Pigmentiphaga aceris: one gene and its partner. The protein of the gene in region 1 interacts with the protein of each later gene in a pairwise test. Links are inferred from orthologs where the notes say so. Each region holds a gene or a part of one and is shown in the gene's direction. Other genes may lie near its edges. The genes, in order: hflC and ftsH.

Region 1 (6,015 bases):
GGAAGAGCCGGAAGAAGAAGTGCCGGAGAACGGCTACATCATCGAACCGGAAGCCCCTGCGCCCGATCTCGACGGCGAAAAGGACTTCCGTCCCGCTATCGAGCACCGCGTGCGTCTGGCGATTGTCGGCCGTCCGAACGTAGGCAAGTCCACCCTGGTGAACACCTTGCTGGGCGAAGAGCGTGTCATCGCCTTCGACCAGCCGGGCACCACGCGCGACGCCATTGAAATCGAATTCGAACGCGGTGGCCGCCAGTACACCTTGATCGACACCGCTGGCCTGCGTCGTCGCGGCAAGGTCTTCGAGGCAGTCGAGAAGTTCTCCGTCATCAAGACCTTGCAGGCCGTCGAGGCCAGCAACGTAGTCTTGCTGATGCTGGATGCCCAGACCGAAATTTCGGATCAGGACGCGCACATTGCCGGCTTCGTGCTGGAAACCGGCCGGGCGCTGGTGGTGGGCGTGAACAAATGGGACGATCTGGATTCCGACCAGCGCGACCAGATCAAGCGTGATTTCGAGCGCAAGCTGCGTTTCCTGTCGTTTGCCAAGGTGCACTTCATCTCGGCGCTGAAAAACGAAGGCGTGGGCCCGCTGCTGAAGTCGGTCAACATGGCGCACGCTGCGGCATTTGCCCGTCTGTCGACGCCGAAACTGACACGCGCGCTGCAACTCGCGCTGCAAAAACAACAACCGCCGCGCAAGGGCATTTTCCGTCCGAAGATGCGTTATGCCCACCAAGGCGGGCAGAATCCGCCGCTGATCGTGATTCACGGATCGGCGTTGGACCAGATCCCGGATTCGTATCGCCGTTATCTGGAAACCACTTTCCGCAACGAGTTTTCGCTGGCAGGTACACCGCTGCGCATCGAATTCCGCGCGTCGAAAAATCCGTACAGCTCCAAGGATTGATATTGCGTGCCGCCGCCCCAAGCTGTTGAGCAAGGGGAGCGGGCACGGATTGTGCAGTGGTCACGTAGTCTCGTCCGGGAAAACCCGGTAGAGTAATCGGGCTGGCGTCCGCCAAAAACAACATACATAGGAGCCCACACGATGAGCAATAAAGGGCAATTGCTACAAGACCCGTTCCTCAACGCACTGCGTAAAGAGCATGTGCCGGTATCGATCTACCTGGTGAACGGCATCAAGCTGCAAGGTCAGATCGAGTCTTTCGATCAATACGTCGTCCTGTTGCGCAACACGGTGACCCAGATGGTTTACAAGCACGCCATCTCGACCGTCGTTCCGGCACGTCCGGTCAACTTCCAGGTAGACGCTCCTGCTGAATAATTTCGCTTGCCCGCCGCCGACCGGGGTGACGCCGGCGGCGACTGTCGAGGGCATATCATGCGTGCTGTAGTTGTCAGTATCGATTTCGGCAAGCCCGACTTCGAACCGCAAACCGAAGAATTCATCATGCTGGCAAAAGGGGCTGGCGCCGAGATCGTCGATACGATCATCGCGCGCCGTCCGCGGCCGGACGCCAAGTTGTTCGTGGGTACCGGCAAGGCCGATGAAATCGGTCTTGCCGTGCAGGCGCATGATGCCGAGATCGTGCTGGTCAATCATGCCCTGTCGCCCGGTCAGCAGCGCAATCTCGAGCGTGTATTCAATGTGCGCGTGGTCGATCGCGTGGCACTCATCCTCGACATCTTCGCGCTGCGTGCGCAAAGCCACGAAGGCAAGCTGCAGGTCGAGCTGGCCCAGCTTCAGCATCTGATGACCCGCCTGACCCGCATGTGGTCCCACCTGGAACGCCAGCGCGGCGGTATCGGCATGCGCGGTCCGGGTGAATCGCAGCTGGAAATGGACAAGCGAATCATCGGCGACAAAGTCAAGCGGCTGCACGAGCGCCTTGAACTGTTGACGCGTCAGCGCCATACCCAGCGTCGGGCGCGCGCGCGCAGCGGCACCTTGTCGGTGTCGCTGGTCGGCTATACGAATGCCGGCAAGTCGACGCTGTTCAACGCGTTCACGCGCGCTGACGTCTACGCAGCCGACCAGCTGTTCGCCACGCTCGACACCACCAGCCGGCGTATCTGGGTGGATGGGGCAGGGCAGGTCGTGGTGTCCGACACCGTCGGATTCATCCGCGAGCTTCCCCACATGCTGGTCGCCGCGTTCAAGGCGACGCTCGAGGAGACCATCAATGCCGATCTGCTGCTGCACGTGGTCGACCATTCAAGCCCGCAGCGTGACGAACAGATCTCCGAAGTGAACAAAGTGCTGAAGGAAATCGGGGCCGATCACGTGCCCTGCATTCTGGTCTATAACAAGATCGACATGGCCGGTCTCGATCCCGCAGTGGAAAGAGACGAGCATGGTACGATTTCGCGGGTATTTGTCAGCGCAAGCGAGCGCTCCGGACTCGATTTATTGCGCGGGGCAATGGTCGAGTTCAGTCAGCGCGCGGCCGTCGCCGAGGTTCCCGAAGAGGACCCGCGGTTCGACGCACGCCGTTCATCCATCAGCCCCCCCTAGTGGGGTCCGTTCCTGAGGGCGGGATTCCCGTCCGCCTCTCTGCGTACAAGAAAAGATGCTTCTGACTTCGATTTCAAGACTATTCAATCTGAACGATTCGAACTGGGGCCGCGGTGGCTCCGGCGGCAATTCCGGCAATGAACCGCCGCGTCGCCCTCCGGGCGGCGGTGGTAATAACAATAACGGCGGACCGCCGGATCTCGACGAACTCTGGCGCGATTTCAATCGCAAGCTGGGTGGCATGTTCGGCCGTAAAGGCGGTGGCAACGGGAATGGTGATGGCTCCGGCGGATCGCCGCGCTATGCGCCGCCTTCGCCGCGTCGCGCGCGTCTGGGCCTGGGTCTGGTGTTGCTGGTCATTGCCCTGATGTGGCTGGGCAGCGGCTTCTTCATCGTCCAGGAAGGTCAGGTTGCTGTCATTACGCAATTCGGCAAGTACGAGCGCACCACGCGTTCGGGCTTCCAATGGCGTCTGCCGTATCCGATCCAGGCTCACGAAACCGTGAACCTGTCGCAGTTGCGCACCATCGAAGTCGGTTTCCGCAACAACGCCCGTACCAAGGTCGGCCGTGAAGCGCTGATGCTGACCGATGACGAAAACATCGTCGATCTGCAGTTCGTGGTCCAGTACCGCCTGCGTGAAGATGGCGCACGTGCGTATCTGTTCGACCACCGCGCGCCTGACGAAGCCGTGATGCAAGCGGCCGAAACCGCCATGCGTGAAGTCGTTGGCAAGAAGCCCATGGACTTCGTGCTGTACGAAGGCCGTACCCAGGTTGCCGCTGAAGCCGTCGCACTGATGCAGCAGATCATGGATCTGTATCGCACTGGTGTGCTGATCAGCAGCGTGGCCATCCAGAATGCCCAGCCGCCGGAACAAGTGCAGGCAGCGTTCGATGACGCGGTCAAGGCCGGTCAGGATCGTGAGCGTCAGATCAACGAAGGTCAGGCTTACGCCAACGACGTCGTGCCGCGTGCCCGAGGCATGGCCTCGCGTCTGCTGCAGGAAGCCGATGGCTACAAGCAACGTGTGGTGGAAACCGCAGAGGGTGATGCAGCTCGCTTCGGCCTGGTGCTGACCGAATACCGCAAAGCCCCGCAGATCATGCGTGACCGTCTGTACCTGGACACCATGCAGCAGATCTTCACGCACACCAGCAAGATCATGGTTGATTCGCGCAGCGCCAACAATCTGTTGTATCTGCCGCTCGACAAGATCATGCAGCAAGCATCTCAGGAGTCCCTGTCCGCGGTCCGTGGCACGGGTTCGGCAAGCGTTCCGGCTCCCAGCCCATCGCTTCCGTCTACCAACGCGCCCGCACCCGAGAGCAATCGCATGCTCGACGGCCTGCGTAATCGCGACCGTACCCGCTGATAAGGAACGCCAATCATGGATCGTCTGATTCCCGCTGTAATCGGCCTGCTTATCGCGCTGGCCGCGTTGTCCTCTTGCATGTTTGTCGTCAAGGAACGCGACTACGCTGTCGTGTTCGCGCTGGGCGAGATCAAGGAAGTGATTCGCGAACCGGGCTTGTACTTCAAGCTGCCGCCGCCGTTCCAGAACATCGTCTATTTCGACAAACGCATTCTCACCATCGACAATCCGGATGCCGAACGTATCCAGACCTCGGAAAAGAAAAACTTGCTGATCGACTCGTTCGTGAAGTGGCGTATTTCCGATCCGCGCACCTTCTACGTCACCTTCGGTGGCAACGAGCGTAGCGCGCAAGAGCGTCTGTCGGCCCTGGTACGTGATGCCATGAACGCGTCGATCAATCGTCGTACCGTCAACGACGTGACCTCGAAAGAACGCGACAAGATCATGCAGGAAATCCGTACCAACGTTTCCGTACCGGCCAAGGCGCTGGGTGTGGAAATCATGGATGTGCGTCTGAAGCGTGTGGACTTCGTGCCGGAAATTTCGGAATCGGTCTATCGCCGCATGGAAGCCGAGCGCAAGCGCGTGGCCAACGAGCAGCGTTCGATCGGTGCCGCAGAAGGCGAGAAGATTCGCGCCGATGCCGACCGCCAACGTGAAGTCATCCTGGCGGAAGCTTATCGTCAAGCCCAGCAAGCCAAGGGTGAGGGCGACGGCGCTGCCTCGTCGATCTACGCCAATGCATTCGGCCAGGATCGTGATTTCTACAACTTCTACAAGAGCCTGGAAGCCTATCGGGAATCCTTCGCCAACAAGAGCGATGTCCTGGTGGTCGATCCTAGCTCGGAGTTCTTCAAGTACTTCAAGGCCCCGGGCGCAAGCTCGGCAGCACCTGCGCGTTAAGGCATGACGCTGCTTTACTGGCTCGGCGCTGCGCTGGGCCTGATGCTGGTGTTGGAAGGTTTACTGCCGTTTGCTGCGCCATCCCGGTGGCGCAGCGCGGTCAGACGCTTGGCGGAGTGCAGCGACGCACAGATCCGTTTTGGTGGTCTGACCGCCATCTTGGGAGGCCTCTTGATTTTGTGGCTTTTCGAGTAGACAATAGCGTGTAAGCCAAGGCTTGGGATTTTGCTCGCGTGTTTAGACCGCGCAGCAACCCGATCAGGCGGTTGGATGGGCTTGCACTCGATGCACCCTCACAACCGCTTTTTTTTCGTCCGCGTGTTTTGAAGCGCGGTTCCAGGTTTCTGTTTTGTACGGTTTTTACCCCGTACGCGAACACCCTTTTTCTCCAGGATATCGGTCCCGACTATGGGCAAATGGCTGTTGCCTGAAAGCTTGGCAGACATACTGCCGGCCGAGGCACGACGCATCGAAGAGTTGCGCCGTCTGCTGCTCGATCTGTATCGCACGTATGGCTATGAAATGGTCATGCCGCCGCTCGTCGAGTATCTCGATTCGTTGTTGTCGGGCAGCACCCGACACGATCTGGATCTGCGTACCTTCAAGCTGGTCGATCAATTGTCCGGTCGCTCGCTTGGCGTGCGTGCCGACATGACGCCGCAGGTCACGCGCATCGACGCGCACTTGTTGAATCGTTCGGGCGTCACGCGCCTGAGCTACTGCGGCAGTGTGCTGCATACGCGTCCGCGTGGTCTGTTCTCCACCCGCGAACCCCTGCAGATCGGCGCCGAAATCTACGGCCACGTCGGCCCCCAGGCCGATATCGAAGTCGTGCAGTTGGCGCTCGAAAGTGTCAGCCGGGCCGGCATCATTGGCGCGCGACTCGATCTGGGTCATCCGGGCGTTGTGCGCGCCTTGCTCGACGACGATCCGGCTGCCGCACCGCTGGCAGAAGACGTGTTCTCGCTGCTGCGGGACAAGGATGTCCCGGGCCTGGAACGACTGGTTGCCGCGTTGCGCCCGGACACCGCTGCCGCGTTGCTCGCGCTGCCCACCTTGTACGGTGGGCGCGAAGTGATCGTCCAGGCGCGTGCCAAGCTGCCGGCGCTGACGCGTGTGGCAGAAGCGCTGGATGCGCTGGAAGCCGTCGCGCTTGCGTTGCCAGGCGTGGATGCCGGCATCGACCTGGCCGACGTGGGTGGTTATGGCTATCACTCCGGTGTGATGTTTGCCGTGTATTGCGATGGCTGGCCCG
Region 2 (10,576 bases), 570 kb from region 1 along the record:
GTCGCGCCCCGAGTTCGAGGCGACCTACCTGATCGAGACGCCGTTTCCGCTGGCCCAGGCGGCCGACGTGTTGGCCGGTGAGCAGTCCAGCGGCACGTTTGTACGGGTGGCGGGCGAGACCGATGACCTGCGTCAGCGCACCCGCGCCGAGGTCGTGAAGATCGAAGAACTGCCGTCGTTTGATACGCCCAGCCTGCCGAATGCGTTCCTGGATCGCCGCCAGAAGGGCGGGCCGTACAAGCGTGCTCACATCACTGTGCGTTTCCCCGAGGAAAACATCGGCAATAACCTGCCGACCTTGGCCGCGACGGTTACCGGCAACATCTACGACCTGGGCGAGATGACGGGCGTGAAGCTGCTGTCGCTCAAGCTGTCGCCATCCTACGTGAAGCAGTTCGATGCGCCGCGTCAGGGCGTGGCGGGCACACGGCGCTTGGTGGGGCGTGACAGCGGTCCGATTCTGGGCACGATCATCAAGCCGAACGTTGGCCTGTCGCCTGCCGACACCGCGCGCACCGTGGCGCAGCTGTGTGAAGCGGGCGTGGACTTCATCAAGGACGACGAGTGCATGGCAAACCCGCCGCACTCGCCGCTGGCCGAGCGCGTGCGTGCCGTGATGCGGGTGATCAATGATCACGCCCAGCGTACTGGTCGCAAGGTGATGTACGCCTTCAATATCTCGGACGAACTGGATGCCATGCGTCGGCATGCGGCTCTGGTCGAAGCCGAAGGCGGCACCTGCGTGATGGCAAGCGTGAACTGGTGTGGCTACAGCGCGATGCAAAGCCTGCGCCGGTCTACCTCGCTGGCCATTCACGGGCATCGCAACGGCCTGGCCATGATGACGCGTCATCCGTCGCTGGGTATTGCGTTCCAGCCCTACCAGGTCATGTGGCGTCTGGCCGGTGTCGATCAATTGCACGTGAACGGCCTGGCGGGCAAGTTCTACGAGCATGACGATAGCGTGGCCGCTTCGGCGCGGGATTGCCTGACACCCCTGGGTGGTTATGATGCGGTGATGCCGGTATTTTCGTCAGGGCAGTGGGCGGGCACGGTGCCGCCGACCTTCGCGGCGGTGGGCAGCGACGACTTGATCTTCCTGTCGGGCGGCGGCATTCTGGGCCACCCCGATGGCCCGGCTGCCGGCGTGCAAAGCATTCGGGATGCATGGGACGCCGCGCGCAGCGGGATTGCGTTGCCGACGTATGCGGAAAACCGTCCTGCGCTGGCCAGTGCGCTGTCGTTCTTTGGTTGAACGGTTGTTGGCTGAGCTGCTTGGCTGAGCTGCTTGGCTGAGCGATTCGGCTGGAAGATCTGGCCGTCCGGTCTTGGTCAGCATTCTTAGCCAAATATCTTCGGCTAGAGCGCTTTGACCAAGCCTCTCTGCCGAACGTCATTGAGTCGGCATGTCGGCTGAAGCGCGGTTTCTTGTTGACCGTGTTTCGGCCGACTGTCTTTCGGGTTGATGGTTTTCCTGGCTGACCGCTTTGGCTGACCTTTCTGGCTGCGTGTTGGCCGACGCCGTCAGTCCATTCCGTTGACCGAGTCCTTCGGCTGACTTTCTTGCAGCCCCTTTTGCTGCGACGACTTTTGTCCCGCCCCTTTCCTCCATGACATCTACTGCCACCCCCGCCGACGCCGCCTCCACGCAACGCGGCGTTCGCTTCGCCTATTACGGTGACGACTTCACCGGATCGACCGACACCTTGTCGTCCGTGGTTCAGGGTGGCTGGCGTGCCGCCTTGTTCATGAAGGTGCCTGATGCAGCACAACTGGCGGCCTTCGGCGAACTTGACTGCGTCGGCGTCGCCGGCACGGCACGCGCGATGTCACCGGCCGAGATGGACGCCGCGCTGCCCGATATCTTTCGCGGGCTTGCGGCCACCGGGGCCGATGTCGTGCATTACAAGACCTGCTCCACGTTCGACAGCGCGCCGCATATCGGCAGCATCGGTCATGCGGTGCAGCTGGCGCAGTCGGTTCTTGGTTCCCAGCCGGCAATGATCGTGGGCGGACAGCCGAACCTGGGGCGCTACTGCGCCTTTGGCAATCTGTTCGCCCGTGCGGGTCAGCAGGGCGCGGTGTATCGGCTGGATCGTCATCCGACCATGAGCAGGCACCCGGTCACACCGATGGACGAGGCAGACCTTGCCCGTCACTTGGCAAAACAGGGACTGGCCAGGATTGCCGGCGTAGATGTCGTGGCGCTGAGCGCAGCAGATACCAACGCCCGTGTCGATGCGGCATTGGCCGACGCACCGGATGCCCTGCTGTTCGACGTGCTGGAGCCGTCGCACCTGGTGGCGGTGGGTCGCCAACTGTGGCGGCAGGCAGAGAAGCGAGGCCCACTGTTGACGGTGGGGCCAACTGGCGCTGCGCAGGCGTTGTTGGCAGCGTTGCCAGCAAGCGGGCAGGGCGGTGTGTCTGGGGAGTTGTCGACCGGGGCAAAGAAAGAGGCAACATCGCAAGGTTCAGCGAACATCTCGGCGGGGGGTACGGCCCAGGCCGCAACCGCGCACGCAGTTTCCCAGACCTTGATCGTCGCCGGCAGCCGTTCCCCGGTGACGGCTGCGCAGATCCGGCATGCTGAACAGGCTGGGTTCGTTTCCATCGAGCTTGACCCGGTGCTGCTGGCCGACTCCCAGTCGTCGTTGGTGCCCTTGATCGAACAGGTGCTGGATGCGCTTCGTTCAGGGCGTAGTGTGGTGGCACATACGACTTTTGCCGACGACAGCCATGGCCGTACGGCAGGATTCACGCGGGCGCTGGCCGTCGGTAGCGGCAGGCTGGTGCGCGAGGTGCTTGCCGTGCATCCGCTGGCTCGCGTCGGTCTGGCTGGCGGCGACACGTCCAGTCTGGCGGTCGAATCCTGGGGAATCACGGCGTTGACGCTGGCCTACATCCTGGCACCGGGTGTCGGGGTATGCCGCGTCCACGCCGCGGGTCACCCGCTGGATGGGATCGAGTTGATGTTGAAAGGCGGTCAAATGGGACCACCTGATGTTTTCGAGGCACTACTGGCGGGTACCTGAACCCGCGCTCAGGCCATCGCGCGTGGGTTTTCGGCCCACGGAGTGGGCATCCATGCCGAACTGGGTGTTCTCGGGCCAACCCGGCTTGCATGGTGGGCCGAGTTTCAGGACAATTGACCTTAGTCGCCCCGGTTTTCGCACCGGGGCGTTTATATTTTTAGACACTATGTGTCCCGAGCCGCAGGCAGTGCCGCGCTCGGGACACGTGCATTTGAAGGAAGCAAACATGGCTGCCATTCCGCTGACCGTGCGCGGTGCCGAGCGCCTTAAAGAGGAACTGCATCGTCTGAAGACGGTCGAACGCCCCGCTGTCATCAATGCAATTTCCGAGGCACGCGCGCAGGGCGACCTGTCGGAAAATGCTGAATATGACGCCGCCAAGGAAAAACAGGGCTTCGTCGAAGGTCGTATCGGCGAATTGGAAGGCAAGTTGTCGAACGCGCAGATCATCGATCCGACCACCCTCGATGCAGAAGGCCGCATTGTGTTCGGTGCCACGGTTGACCTGGAAGACCTGGAGTCCGGTGACAAGGTGACGTATCAGGTCGTCGGTGACGACGAAGCCGATATTCGCGAGCGCAAGATCTCGGTGTCCAGCCCGATCGCGCGTGCTCTGATCGGCAAGTCGGCAGGCGACGTGGCCGAAGTCCAGGCACCTGCGGGCATCCGCGAGTACGAAGTCCTGGATGTGCGTTACATCTAAAGAGAGAAGGGTCTTGGAACAAGACCTGAGAAGCGCGACTTGAAAAAGTGCGACCTGAGAAAGCGGACCGGCAACTGACAAAAATACGTCAGTTGCCTGCCGTTGGTCGGTCGGCGGCAAAGGCCGCCGAACGGCAGGGGGCCGCTCCCGACACAGGCCAGTCGTGAAGACTGGCCCGGTTTCCTGCAGTAAGGCACTTGCGAACTGCTGTTCGCAGGCCTGCTACTTACTTCTTGGTCGAGCGAGTCTTGCGCGGCGATGCCGTGCTGCGGGGAGCACCCGACGCACGAACTCGCGGTGCATCACGGGCACCAGCACGCAGCGACAGGGCGCTGCGACGCGGGGTACGTGCCGGTGCTGCGCCGCCTTCGTTGCCGCGTTCACCGCCACGCTCGCTGCGTTCGGCGCTGCGGGCTTCGGCGGCACGGCGTTCGGCCGGGCTGCGGGTGGTGCTGAAGCGATCGGCCAGTTTGCGGGCTTCGCCACGGCGCGAACCGGTTTCACCGGTTGACGGACGTGTACGCTTGCCGGAGTCGCCAAGGTAGCGTTCGCGGGCAGTGACCGGGCCGGCAGGGCGCTCGACGCGTTCGCTGCGCTTGACGCGCTCGGGAGCCGGCTTGCCAACAGCGGCGAGCTTCTTGGGCACGTGGGCTTCGTTGGGGTTGCGGGCACCCTTGAAGTCGGGATCGGGCACAGCCGGACGTCCGGCGAGCAAATCCTTGCCCTGGGGATCGGCTTCGGTCGGTCGGAACAAGATGAAAATCTTGCCCAGATGATGGACCGGGGCGCAGGAAACCGCTTCGCAGATGGCGTTCAGCAGTTCGTCTCGCTCGGCGCGATCCTTGGCTGACGCGCGCACTTTGATCAGGCCGTGGGCTGACAGGCTGCGGTCGATTTCTTGCAGGACCGCGTCGGACAGCCCCTTGTCGCCCATGAGGACGATAGGCTTGAGCGGATGGGCGGCAGCGCGCAGGGCGCTACGGGTTTGGGAGGTAATGTCAAGAACAGGCATGGCGCGATTGTACGGGCTGGCGGGCTTGGGGTGGCGCTGAATTGTTGGAAATCACTGCGATCGACGCCTGCATGCCGCCACCGTCGCTTGAGCCCAACGTCACGGCACGATCCACGTCGATCAAGCTTCGCATTTGGAACCCGGGCACAATGCCGGGCGTTATTGTTTTTGTCTCACGCCGAATATCGGGCAATCATGGCCAAGAAAAAGTTTTCCAAAGAATGGATCATGCAGCACATCAATGATCCATACGTAAAGTTGGCCAAAGAGAAGGGCTATCGGGCCCGTGCCGCTTTCAAGCTCACCGAGATTCTCGACAGCGAGAAATTGCTGCACATCAACGACGTGGTGGTCGATCTCGGGTCCACTCCTGGCAGTTGGTCGCAAATCGTAAGCGAGCGCCTGGCCGGTGCCGGCGGCACGCTGCGCGGTCGCGTGATCGCCCTCGACATCCTGCCTATGGAACCGATACACGGCGTGGAATTCATCCAGGGCGATTTCCGCGAAGACGAGGTCTTGTCCCAGTTGTCCCAATTGGTAGGCAATCAGCAGGTAGACCTTGTTCTTTCGGATATGGCCCCAAACTTGTCCGGAGTGGGGATCGCAGACGCCGCGCGCATTCAGCACGTCTGTGATCTGGCGCTGGAGTTTGCGAAGGATCATTTGAAACCTGATGGCGCGTTGATCGTCAAAGCGTTCCATGGAACCGGGTTTTCCCAGATCGTTGAGAGCTTCAAAACGGTTTTCACCCGTGTCGTGGAGCGCAAACCCAAGGCCTCGCGGGACAAATCGTCGGAAACCTTTCTTGTTGCACGGAACCTGAAGGCTTCGGTGCTCGCGGGAAGGGTAGAATCAGGTAATTAAGTCGATATTCAGGCGATGGACGCGTTTGTCCGCAGCCGGTCGGTAATCTAGCGGGAGATCGACCTTGAACAATATGTTCTCCAAAGTAGCGGTCTGGATGGTGATCGCCCTCGTGCTGTTCACGGTCTTCAAGCAGTTTGAAGGTCGTGCCCGGCCGCAGGACACAGTGTCGTATTCGCAGTTCATGGACGACGCCAAAGCCGGACGCATCCAGAAGGTCGACGTCCAGAGCGATGTGCTCTACGTGACGCCGTCCGATGGCCGCCCCTACACCCTCACGTCGCCCGGCGACCTGTGGATGGTTGGCGATCTGATGAAGTTCGGTGTACAGGTGTCTGGCAAGGCCAAGGAAGAGCCGTCGCTGCTGATGAGCATCTTCGTGTCCTGGTTCCCGATGCTGCTGCTGATTGGCGTGTGGATCTTCTTCATGCGACAAATGCAAGGCGGTGGGCGCGGTGGTGCCTTCAGCTTCGGCAAGTCTCGCGCCAAGGTATTGGACGAAACCACGAACCCGATCACCTTCGCTGACGTCGCCGGTTGCGACGAAGCCAAGGAAGACGTGTTCGAGCTGGTCGAGTTCCTGCGCGACCCCAGCAAGTTCCAGAAGCTGGGTGGCCGTATTCCCCGTGGCGTGCTGATGGTCGGCTCGCCGGGTACCGGTAAAACCCTGCTGGCCAAGGCCATTGCCGGTGAAGCCAAGGTGCCGTTCTTCAGCATCTCGGGTTCGGACTTCGTGGAAATGTTCGTCGGCGTGGGCGCTGCCCGTGTCCGTGACATGTTCGAAAACGCCAAGAAGCAGTCGCCTTGCATCATCTTCATCGACGAAATCGATGCGGTGGGTCGTCAGCGTGGCGCAGGCCTGGGCGGCGGTAACGACGAGCGCGAACAGACGCTTAACCAGATGCTGGTGGAAATGGACGGCTTCGAAGCCAGCCAGGGCGTGATCGTGATCGCCGCTACCAACCGTCCGGACGTGCTTGACCCGGCGCTGCTGCGTCCGGGCCGTTTCGACCGTCAAGTCGTGGTGCCGCTGCCCGATATCCGTGGTCGCGACCAGATTCTGAAGGTCCACATGCGCAAGGTGCCGCTGTCCACCGACGTGGATGCAAACACCCTGGCACGCGGTACGCCTGGTTTCTCGGGTGCTGACCTGGCCAATCTGGTCAACGAAGCTGCGCTGTTCGCTGCTCGCCGCAACGGTCGTACCGTTGAAATGGGCGATTTCGAAAAGGCCAAGGACAAGATCATCATGGGTGCGGAACGTCGCTCGATGATCATGCCCGAGGAAGAGCGCCGCAACACCGCGTATCACGAGTCCGGCCATGCCATCGTGGCGCGCAAGCTGCCGAAGACCGATCCGGTGCACAAGGTCACCATCATCCCGCGCGGTCGTGCGCTGGGTGTGACCATGCAACTGCCGGAAGGCGATCGTTACAGCACCGACAAAGAGCGGATGCTGAACACCATCGCCGTGCTGTTCGGTGGTCGGATTGCCGAAGAGATCTTCATGAACCAGATGACCACTGGCGCATCGAACGACTTCGAACGTGCGACGGCCATTGCCCGTGACATGGTTACCCGCTACGGCATGACCGACAGCCTGGGGCCCATGGTCTACGCCGAGAACGAGGGTGAAGTATTCCTCGGTCGCAGCGTAACCAACACGACCAAAATGTCGGAAGCCACCATGCAGATGGTGGACAGCGAAATTCGCAAGATCATTGATGAGCAATACCAGGTTGCCCGCAAGATCCTGGAAGAAAATCGCGAAGCCGTGGAAGTCATGACGCGTGCTCTGCTGGAATGGGAAACCATCGATGCAGACCAGATCAACGATATCTGCGATGGTCGTCCGCCCCGTGCACCGACCCCGCCGGGCTCGTCGGGAAACAATCCCACCACGCCGCCCACGTCTGGTTTGACGCCGAACGCAGCAGCACCGGCTTGACGTAACAAGGCAGGCAGCGGCCAAGACAAGCATTTGCACGATAAGCGGTCCGCTGCTTTGTAAACAAAGGCGTCCTTCGGGGCGCCTTTGTTTTTGTCACGCTGCCGCAGCGTTATTCTTGAGCCCCCGCGCTGAGCGCGCCATGAATATGCGCAGACCGCAGATAATTCACGACTGTTTTTGCCAACGCACTGATCTCCAAGACTCGAATCATGAATTCCCTGTTTCTTTGCGGCCGTTTTGAGCTTTCGCTGGCGCGGCCGCTTGTCATGGGTATCGTCAATGTGACCCCAGATTCTTTCTCGGACGGGGGGCAACATGCCCGGCTGGACGCGGCCATTGCCCATGCCAGGCATCTGGTGGCCGAAGGTGCCGACATGCTTGATATTGGTGGCGAGTCCACCAGACCGGGGTCTGACTCGGTGCCTGAAGACGAAGAGTTGCGGCGGGTGGTGCCGCTGATCGAGGCCTTGGTCAGCCTGAACGTGCCGCTGTCGGTCGATACCTGCAAACCTGCGGTCATGCGCGCAGCCTTGCGTGCCGGGGCCGATATGATCAACGACATCATGGCCTTGCAGGCCGATGGTGCCCTGGCGGTGGCGCAGGACTATCCCGCCAGCGGTCTGTGCATCATGCACATGCAGGGCGAGCCGCGCACCATGCAGGCTGCCCCGGTTTATGACGATGTGGTCGAAGACGTTGCAGCATTCCTGTGCGCGCGCCTGGCGGTGCTGGATACGGCCGGCATCGATCCTCGCCGGGTCGTGCTCGACCCCGGTTTCGGCTTTGGCAAGACTGTTGAACAAAACTATCGACTGTTGCGCGAATTGCCGCGCTTTGGCGAGATTGGCTTGCCTGTTCTGGCCGGCGTCTCGCGCAAGTCCATGATTGGCGCATTGACCGGCCGCCAGCCCGCTGAACGTGTGGCCGGCAGCGTGGCTGCTGCGCTGGCATCGGTTGCACGTGGCGCGGCGATTGTCCGGGTGCACGACGTTGCCCAGACAGTCGACGCACTGAAGGTCTGGCAAGCGGTCGAGTCCCCATCCTTTTTCCAGGAGCACGCATGAGCGCGCGCAAATATTTTGGCACCGACGGTATTCGCGGTGTGGTTGGCGGCGAGCGCATCAATGCGATGTTCGCGCTGAAGCTGGGTTATGCCGCAGGCCGCGTATTGACGCGAGCGCCGCTCAAGGGCGGGGCACGACCTGTCGTGCTGATCGGCAAGGACACGCGCATTTCCGGCTACATGCTGGAGTCCGCCCTTGAGGCCGGTTTGTCGTCTGCAGGGGTGGATGTGTTGCTGGCCGGGCCGATGCCGACGCCGGCGGTTGCTTACCTGACCCGTACGCTGCGCCTGTCGGCCGGTATCGTGATCAGTGCCTCGCACAACCCGTACTACGACAATGGCATCAAATTCTTCTCGGGGGGCGGCATGAAGCTGCCGGACGAGCAAGAGCTTGCGATTGAAACGGCTTTGGAAGAGCCGCAGGGTTGCGCATCTTCCGAATCGTTGGGCAAGGCGCGCCGCTTGAACGACGCGGCAGGGCGCTATATCGAATTCTGCAAAAGCACCTTCCCCGCCGAACTCGATCTGAACGGGCTTCGGATTGTGGTCGATGCCGCCAACGGGGCGGCCTACGACATCGCGCCCCACGTGTTCCGTGAACTGGGTGCCACCGTCATTCCGGTGGGATGCGCGCCTGACGGTTTCAACATCAATGACGGCGTGGGTGCCACGCACCCTGAATCATTGGCTGCTGCGGTTCGCGACAATGCCGCCGACTTGGGTATTGCGCTGGATGGGGATGCCGATCGACTGCAGATGGTGGATGCGTCCGGGCGGGTCTTCAACGGTGACGAACTGCTGTATGTGATCGTGCGTGATCGCATGCTGCGGGCACCGGTTCCCGGCGTGGTGGGCACCTTGATGACCAACTTTGCCGTCGAGCGGCGCTTCCTGGATTTGGGCGTGGACTTTGCGCGCGCAGCGGTGGGCGACCGTTATGTGCTGGAGCAGATGTTGGAGCGCGGCTGGAATTTCGGTGGAGAAAGTTCGGGTCATCTGATCTGCCTGGACCGCCAGACCACTGGCGACGGGATTGTGGCGGCCTTGCAGGTACTGGCTGCCATGCGGCAAGCGGATAAAGACCTGGCCGAGCTGCTGCAAGACCTGCGGCTGTATCCGCAGATCCTGGTGAACGTGCCGCTGGACCCGGAGATCGACTGGCAATCGCATGGCGGTCTGACTGCCGCGCGCAAGGAAGTCGAAAGCACACTGGGCAAACGCGGTCGGGTCTTGATTCGCGCGTCGGGCACCGAACCCAAGCTGCGATTGATGGTGGAAGCCGAAGACCGTCGCCTGGCCGAGGAAAGTGTCGAGCGCCTGCGCGAAGGGCTGATGGGTGTGCACCAGCAAGCCTGAACCAGCCCCCAATAAATCTGAACCTGCCGCGGCAGGCTTCAACATGCATTGGAAGTAGGTACTGACACAAGGTTTGCCCGTGGCCGTCAATAGACGGTCATGGAGCGACGTCACAATGCCGTTTTTGCGCCCGGTGGGTGCTTTCAAGGAAGCGTTTTTCATGAATTTGATCTTGTGGCGTCATGCAGAAGCCGAGGAAGGCGAGGACGATCTGGCACGTGCGTTGACACGGCGCGGGCGTCGTCAGGCCGAAATGGCTGCCGGCTGGTTGGGCCGTCATGCGCCGGAAGACATGCAAGTGCTGGTAAGCCCCGCCGTGCGCACCCGCCAGACGGCTGACATGCTGGGCCGCGACTACACCGTGGTGCCGGACATCGCACCGGGTGCGTCGCCCGACCTGGTGCTGGCTGCGGCAGGCTGGCCGCTGAATGCGCAGACCGTGCTGATCGTGGGTCACCAGCCGACGCTCGGTCAGGTCGCCAGCATTTTGCTCGCCGGCAACACGCTGAACTGGACGCTGAAGAAAGGCGGCATCTGGTGGCTGGGTCGCCGTCAGCGCGACGAAGACTTTCAGGTTGTGTTGCGCGCCGTGGTG

The links.
Region 2: the proteins of hflC (region 1) and ftsH interact in binary tests that used the Escherichia coli proteins (3 or more experiments, as listed by UniProt). The link is inferred for Pigmentiphaga aceris from one-to-one orthologs.

What each region holds. Positions count from the first base shown.
Region 1 is NZ_CP043046.1:2,168,854-2,174,868, forward strand. The notes cover bases 3,001-5,814. They hold hflC (protease modulator HflC), read left to right. Parts: upstream 3,001-3,869; coding sequence 3,870-4,760; downstream 4,761-5,814. Other genes in these bases: hflK (FtsH protease activity modulator HflK), read left to right, coding at 3,001-3,854; FXN63_RS09210 (DUF2065 domain-containing protein), read left to right, coding at 4,764-4,955; FXN63_RS09215 (ATP phosphoribosyltransferase regulatory subunit), read left to right, coding at 5,169-5,814. In the rest of the region: ribosome biogenesis GTPase Der, read left to right, coding at 1-910; RNA chaperone Hfq, read left to right, coding at 1,052-1,288; GTPase HflX, read left to right, coding at 1,346-2,479; more of hflK, read left to right, coding at 2,541-3,000; more of FXN63_RS09215, read left to right, coding at 5,815-6,015.
Region 2 is NZ_CP043046.1:1,598,114-1,608,689, forward strand. Bases 5,243-8,117 are described here. They hold ftsH (ATP-dependent zinc metalloprotease FtsH), read left to right. Parts: upstream 5,243-5,675; coding sequence 5,676-7,559; downstream 7,560-8,117. Other genes in these bases: FXN63_RS06665 (RlmE family RNA methyltransferase), read left to right, coding at 5,243-5,611; folP (dihydropteroate synthase), read left to right, coding at 7,772-8,117. In the rest of the region: FXN63_RS06645 (ribulose-bisphosphate carboxylase large subunit family protein), read left to right, coding at 1-1,255; FXN63_RS06650 (four-carbon acid sugar kinase family protein), read left to right, coding at 1,611-3,032; transcription elongation factor GreA, read left to right, coding at 3,259-3,735; FXN63_RS06660 (YhbY family RNA-binding protein), read right to left, coding at 3,962-4,747; more of FXN63_RS06665, read left to right, coding at 4,943-5,242; more of folP, read left to right, coding at 8,118-8,626; glmM (phosphoglucosamine mutase), read left to right, coding at 8,623-9,981; FXN63_RS06685 (SixA phosphatase family protein), read left to right, coding at 10,142-10,576. UniProt on the Escherichia coli protein: Acts as a processive, ATP-dependent zinc metallopeptidase for both cytoplasmic and membrane proteins. Plays a role in the quality control of integral membrane proteins.